One region of the Streptomyces sp. NPDC001401 genome, then DNA from elsewhere that is predicted to be linked to it. Evidence: riboswitches for the same ligand, from Rfam matches in the RefSeq annotation. Region 1 holds a riboswitch; the other holds the start of a gene.
The links. A riboswitch is a leader RNA that binds a small molecule or an ion and turns the genes downstream of it on or off. The one in region 1 is predicted to bind glycine.
Positions count from the first base shown of each region.

Region 2: another riboswitch for glycine. It lies ahead of gcvT (glycine cleavage system aminomethyltransferase GcvT); the one in region 1 lies ahead of gcvP (aminomethyl-transferring glycine dehydrogenase).

Region 1 covers NZ_JBIAWI010000021.1:189,728-193,128, forward strand. The annotation lists gene gcvP (aminomethyl-transferring glycine dehydrogenase) at 1-2,035, opposite strand, end outside; glycine riboswitch at 2,212-2,307, opposite strand; gene ACFY10_RS46010 (PRC-barrel domain-containing protein) at 2,421-2,798, shown strand; gene ACFY10_RS46015 (DNA polymerase IV) at 2,850-3,401, opposite strand, start outside.
Region 2 covers NZ_JBIAWI010000008.1:79,601-83,001, reverse strand. The annotation lists gene ACFY10_RS25945 (enhanced serine sensitivity protein SseB) at 1-741, opposite strand, end outside; gene ACFY10_RS25940 (AAA family ATPase) at 809-1,483, opposite strand; glycine riboswitch at 1,681-1,785, shown strand; gene gcvT (glycine cleavage system aminomethyltransferase GcvT) at 1,935-3,053, shown strand; gene gcvH (glycine cleavage system protein GcvH) at 3,185-3,401, shown strand, end outside.

The DNA of each region.
Region 1 (3,401 bases):
CCTGCCCGCCGGCCTCATGCACCTGCGCGCAGATGTCGGCGACATGCTCCTCGAACACACCGTGCGTCGAGGGGTACGTGATCATCAGCACCGCCAGCTCGTCGCGGTACTGCTCGATCTTCGCCCGCAGGTCCTCGACGTCGATCTCGCCGTCCTCGGCGGTCTTCACGACGACGACCTTCATCCCGGCCATCACGGCGCTCGCGGCGTTCGTACCGTGCGCGGACGACGGAATCAGACACACGGTCCGCTGCTCGTCCCCGTTCGCCCGGTGATATCCGCGTACGGCGAGCAGCCCGGCCAGCTCCCCCTGCGATCCGGCGTTGGGCTGCAGGGACACCTTGTCGTACCCGGTGACCTCGGCGAGCCGCTCCTCCAGCTCACGGATGAGCGTCAGATAGCCCTGCGCCTGCTCGGCGGGCGCGAAGGGGTGCAGCTGCCCGAACTCGGGCCAGGTGACCGGCTCCATCTCCGTGGTCGCGTTGAGCTTCATGGTGCAGGAGCCCAGCGGGATCATGCCCCGGTCGAGCGCGTAGTCGCGGTCGGCGAGCCTGCGCAGGTAGCGCAGCATCGCCGTCTCGGAGCGGTGCTGCCGGAAGACCGGGTGGGTCAGGTAGTCGTCGGAGCGCAGCAGACCGGCGGGAAGGGAGTCCTCGGTCGCCGCGTCCAGCGCCTCGATGTCGCCCTCGACCCCGAACGCGGTCCACACGGCGCCCAGTTGGGCCCGCGCGGTGGTCTCGTCGCAGGCGATCGACACATGGTCGGCGTCGACGAGGTGAAGGTTGACGCCGTTCTCACGCGCGGCGGCCACCACCTCGGCGGCGCGGCCCGGCACCCGCACGGTGACCGTGTCGAAGTAGGAGCCGTGCACGACCTCGACACCACCGGCCTCGAGCCCCGCGGCAAGGACGGTGGCATACCGGTGGGTGCGCTGCGCGATGCCCTTCAAGCCCTCCGGCCCGTGGTACACCGCGTACATCCCGGCCATGACGGCAAGCAGCACCTGCGCGGTGCAGATATTGCTGGTGGCCTTCTCCCGCCGGATGTGCTGCTCGCGCGTCTGCAGGGCGAGCCGGTACGCCTTGTGCCCGTCCGCATCCACGGACACACCCACGAGCCGCCCGGGCAGGCTGCGCGCGAACTTCTCCTGTACGGCCATGTAGCCCGCGTGCGGTCCGCCGAAGCCCATGGGCACACCGAACCGCTGGGTGGTCCCGACCGCGATGTCCGCACCGAGCTCCCCCGGCGACTTCAGCAGCGTCAGCGCGAGAAGGTCGGCGGCGACGGTGACGAGCGCACCGAGCTCGTGCGCCTGGTCGATGACCGGCTTGAGGTCGCGTACGACACCGGAGGCGCCGGGGTACTGGACGAGCACGCCGTTGATCTCACGCCCGGCGACGTCGGCCGGAATGCCGTCGCTCAGGTCGGCGACCACGACCTCCACACCCGTCGGCTCGGCACGGGTCTCTATCACGGCGATGGTCTGCGGCAGCACGTCCGCGTCGACCAGGAACAGGCCCTTCTTGTTCTTGCCCATGCGCCGGGACAGCGCCATCGCCTCGGCGGCGGCGGTGCCCTCGTCGAGCAGCGAGGCACCCGAGGTGGGCAGCCCGGTCAGGTCGGCGACCATGGTCTGGAAATTGAGCAGGGCCTCGAGCCGCCCCTGCGAGATCTCGGGCTGGTACGGCGTGTAGGCCGTGTACCAGGCGGGATTCTCCATCACATTGCGGAGGATGACGGGCGGAGTGAAGGTCCCGTAGTACCCGAGCCCGATCATGGAATCGAGCACCTGGTTGCGGTCGGCGAGCGACCGCAGCTCGGCCAGCACCTCGGCCTCCGTGCGCGCGCCCGGAAGCTCCAGCGCAGCTGCGTTCTTGATCACATCCGGCACCGCAGCGGCGGTGAGCTCGTCCAGCGAGCCGTATCCGACATGGGCGAGCATCTTGGCCCGCGCCTCGTGATCAGGCCCGATATGGCGCTGCTCGAACGGGATTCCCTGTTCGAGCTCGGAGAGCGGAATGCGATGGGCGGTCATTGCGGAGGCCTCCTGGTCTGACACGACCTTCGAGGGGCACCACGGCGCGGGTGCCCGGACGGCCTCCCCCTCTGTCATCTCAACCTGAGAGCTTCACCGGGTCACCCGAGGGTGCCCGGCTTTCACCGTCGGTGAGAGCGGAAGCCGTCGACACCCGCCCTGCTTTCCAGAGTGACCTCGTCCGCGCGGTACGTGGGCCTGAGAGATTCCGGGGAGGATTTGCTCCTTCGGCGCCTCCGATGATGTCTGGAGGACTCTCCCGCACGGGGTCAGCAGCCGCTGTCAGCCTACCAGCGAGCGCAACATCCGATCCTTCGAGTGGCCGCCATCTCCAATGTGCTCTTTTGTAGTGCTTACGGATGAGTTGCGACCAAGTGGAGGGCCCGTGCTGACCGACATCGATCCGCGCAACCTGATCGGCCGCAAGGCGTTCGACCGCAACGGCACCAAGCTCGGCACCATCGACGAGGTCTACCTCGACGACGCGACCGGCGTGCCCGAGTGGGCGGCCATACGCACCGGCCTGTTCTCCCGGGACGCCTTCGTCCCCCTGGAGCCCAGCGAACTGATCGAGGGCACCCTCCACGTCCCCTTCGACCGGTCCCTCATCAAGGACGCCCCCGACTTCGGCGTCGGCCGCCACCTCTCCCCCGAACAGGAGCTCCAGCTCTACCACCACTACGGCCTCGACATCGCCGCCCCTCCCCCCTTCCCGGATCGCGACTTCGGCAAGCTCGCGGGAACGGAGGACGCGGACGCCTAGCCCACCCATCACACCGCACCCAGCCCCCGTGCGGATCGGCGCCGTCCCCGGTCAGGCACCGATCCCGTCCACGGAAACCTCGGGTCTGCCCTCCACCAACGGCAACGGATCCGCCGGCTCGAGCTGAGGATCGTCAGTCCGAAACGTCCGCACCCGCCCCGGCTCCGACCCCGGCGTCTCGAACCGCACGGTCACCCGCCCGAGCCCACTCCCCTGCACCCACCCGTGCCCGAACTCGGCATGCCGCACATCGTGCCCCGCGGGCCACCGCCGCTCGATCACGACCTGCTGCTCCTCGACGGGCTCCTCGTCCGCCTCGTCCGCCGAATGTTCCGCCCCTTCCCCCGCAGCCTGCGCGAACAGATCCTCCTGCGTGTAGTCGGCCAGCCCGCTCACCCCGACCCCCAGCAGCCGCACACCCCCCGTCGTGTCCACCGAATCCAGCAGCCGGGCGGCAGCCTCCCGCACCACCGCCGGATCGTCCGTGGGCCCCCGCAGCGTCTCGGATCGAGTCAGCGTCGAGAAGTCGTAGCGCCGCACCTTCAGCACGATGGTCCGCCCCGACAGCCCCGCACCCCGCAGCCGCCGTACACACCGGTCGGC
Region 2 (3,401 bases), on a different contig from region 1:
CACCGGGTCGTCCGTCACGTCCAGGAGGACCAGGTTGACCGGCCACTGGGTGGGGATCCTGGTGATGGCCCGGCCCAGGGCCTGAAGGGGAAGCGCCCTGATGTCCCCCTCCCACTGGGAGAGTTCGACGCCCACGAACATCACCGGGTCCGCCGTCTCGACGGCGGCGAGGCAGCGGCGGGCCGTGACGACCACGCCGGTTTCCGCGAACTCGGCGGAGGCCGCGGCGAGGAAGTCGATCGGGTCGTCCTGCCAGTCCGGTTCGAAGAGCTTGACCCGGCCGCCGGAGGCGGGGCCGTCCAGCGGGGTGCGGCCCACGCGGCAGAGTTCGGCGACGGCGGACGGCGGGAGCGGGACACCGACCACACCGTCCGGGTTCACGGCGAGGCCGACCTGCGGGGGCAGTCCGCGGGCGAACTCGACGGCCGGGGCGACCGTGAACGACATGTGGGAGCCGACGACCTGCCGGAACTGCTCCTCGGAGCTGAAGACCGGAACGTATGCCTGGCCCTCGATCTCCAGCGTGGGCAGGTCGAGGGGGCCGCTGTGCGGGCCGCCGCCGCTCGGCAGCGGCACCCAGACGAAGCTGCGGCCGAGCACCTCGATGATCCGGCCGCCCGCCGAGGGCATGCCGAGGGAGGCCGACAGCACCTCCTCCAGCTCGTTGCCGGGCCATCCGCCGTGCGGATGGGGGTGCGCCTGCATGGGAAAGTCCGCGGGGAGATCCGCTGGGAAGTCCATCTGTCCGACCGCCTGCTGTGAACCACTGATGTGGCCAAAAGGCTATCGGGTGAAGACGCGCAGAGCGTCAGCCCGTGAAGCCGATCCTGCGCAGGACGTCCGCCGCGTCCCGGTCCAGCAGCACCGCCGAGCCGACGCCCTCGGGCAGGTCGCCCCGCTCCACCGCGCGGATCAGACGGGCCGCCGCCGTGCGATGACGCAGGAAGGCGTAGCGCGAGACGCCCCGGCCGCGCTCGCGCTGGCCCTCCAGGGCCGTGCCGGGCGTGACGTCGAGCAGCAGCAGATGCAGGGTGCCGCCGCGGCGACGGGCCTCGCGGGCCAGCCAGCCGCGCACCCAGGCCTGCGTACCGCAGTCGTGCACGACGACGCCCTCGCCGCTGCGCAGGGCGCGGCGCAGTCCCGCGTAGTGGGCGAGGCGGACCAGCGGCCGGTAGACCGCGTACGGCAGGAAGCGGGACGCGCGGGCGTCCCAGCGGTCTCGGGCGTCCTGGGAGTCGATGCGGATGCCGCGGACCGCGCGCTCCATCAGCGTGGACTTGCCGCTGCCGGGCAGGCCGGTGATCACCACGAGGTCACGGGGGCCGAAGAGCAGGGCGTGCGGGCTGTGCCCCGAGCGGTCGCGCAGGTCGCGGACCACGGGTGCCGGGAGGGCGCCGCACGCCTCCCCGGCCGGGGCCGCGGGCTGCTTGGGCAGCGCTACGGCCGAGATCGTGGCGTATGCCGTGGTCCTGTTCACCGTGATCGTCCTCCCTGCGGGGTCAGGAAAGGTTCTCCCCATCGAATGTAAAGAGAAGGTAATGCACGATCTCTCGCGGTTCCGTTCGGTTCCGGCCACAGCCCGGTTACAAAGGGAGGGGTCGAAAAGGAGGTGCCGGAGCGGCCCTGCCGGATGCGGACGAGGCGTGCAATGATGTGCGCGCCAACTGCATACCGGCCGTTCGAATCCGCGCGGGAGAGTCCCCAGCAGTACGTGTGTGTCGCTGGGGCGCCGAAGGAGCAAGTCCCTCCCTTGAATCTCTCAGGCCCCGTTACCGCGCGGGCGAGGCACATCTGAAAAGCGGGCCGCTGCGTCAGCGGCTCCACCCAAGGTGCAAGCCAGAAGCCACACTCGTGGTCATGGCGAACCTCTCAGGTTCCGATGACAGATGGGGAGGAACGACCTCGCCCGTCATGCCTTGGGAGACGACCGTCCGATGAGCAGCACCGCACCCCGTCACACCGCGCTCGATGCCCTGCATCGCTCGCTCGGCGCGACGATGACCGACTTCGCCGGCTGGGACATGCCCCTGCGCTACGGCTCCGAGCGCGACGAGCACATCGCCGTACGTACGAGGGCCGGTCTCTTCGATCTCTCGCACATGGGCGAGATCACGGTGACCGGGCCGGAATCGGCCGCCCTGCTGAACTTCGCCCTCGTGGGCAACATCGCCTCCGTCGGCGTCGGCCGCGCCCGCTACACCATGATCTGCCGGGCCGACGGCGGCATCCTCGACGACCTGATCGTCTACCGGCTCGCCGAGACCGAATACATGGTGGTTGCCAATGCCTCCAACGCCCAGGTGGTGCTGGACGCTTTGGTGGAGCGTTCGGCCGGCTTCGACGCCGAGGTGCGCGACGACCGGGACAACTACGCGCTGATCGCCGTGCAGGGCCCCGAGTCCCCCGGCATCCTCAAGTCGCTCACCGACGCCGACCTCGACGGCCTGAAGTACTACGCCGGCCTGCCCGGCACCGTCGCCGGCGTCCCCGCCCTCATCGCGCGCACCGGCTACACCGGCGAGGACGGCTTCGAGCTGTTCGTCGCCCCCGGTGACGCCGAGAAGCTGTGGCAGGCGCTGACCGATGCGGGGGCGCCCGTCGGGCTGGTGCCCTGCGGGCTGTCCTGCCGGGACACGCTGCGCCTGGAGGCGGGCATGCCGCTGTACGGGCATGAACTGTCCACCTCGCTCACGCCGTTCGACGCCGGGCTCGGGCGGGTGGTGAAGTTCGAGAAGGAGGGCGACTTCGTGGGGCGCGAGGCGCTCCGGGAGGCGGCCGCCAGGGCTTCCGAGAACCCGCCGCGAGTCCTCGTCGGCCTGGTCGCTCAGGGCCGCCGGGTCCCGCGCGCCGGGTACCCGGTCGTCGCGGGCGGCGAGGTGATCGGCGAGGTCACCTCCGGCGCCCCCTCCCCGACGCTGGGCAAGCCGGTCGCGATGGCGTACGTCGACGCGGCGCACGCGGCGCCCGGCAGCGAGGGTGTCGGTGTGGACATCCGGGGCAGTCACGAGCCGTACGAGGTCGTGGCGCTGCCGTTCTACAAGCGCAAGAAGTAGACACTGACCGACACTGGGCGAGGGCCGGCTCCGTCCTCGGACGTGACCCCGCGCACATTTTCCCTGCTCACACGCGTTTTCAGCAGTCCCCCATTCATCAGCACTCCCCCGCGTACAGGAGAATTCAGGCCATGAGCAACCCCCAGCAGCTGCGTTACAGCAAGGAGCACGAGTGGCTGTCGGCCGCCGAGGACGGCGTCTCGACGGTCGGCATCACGGAGTTCGCGGCCAACGCGCTCGGCGATGTCGTCTACGCCCAGCTTCCCGAGGTGGGCTCCGCCGTGACCGCGGGCGAGACCTGCGGCGAGCTGGAGTCGACCAAGTCGGTCAGCGACCTGTACTCCCCGG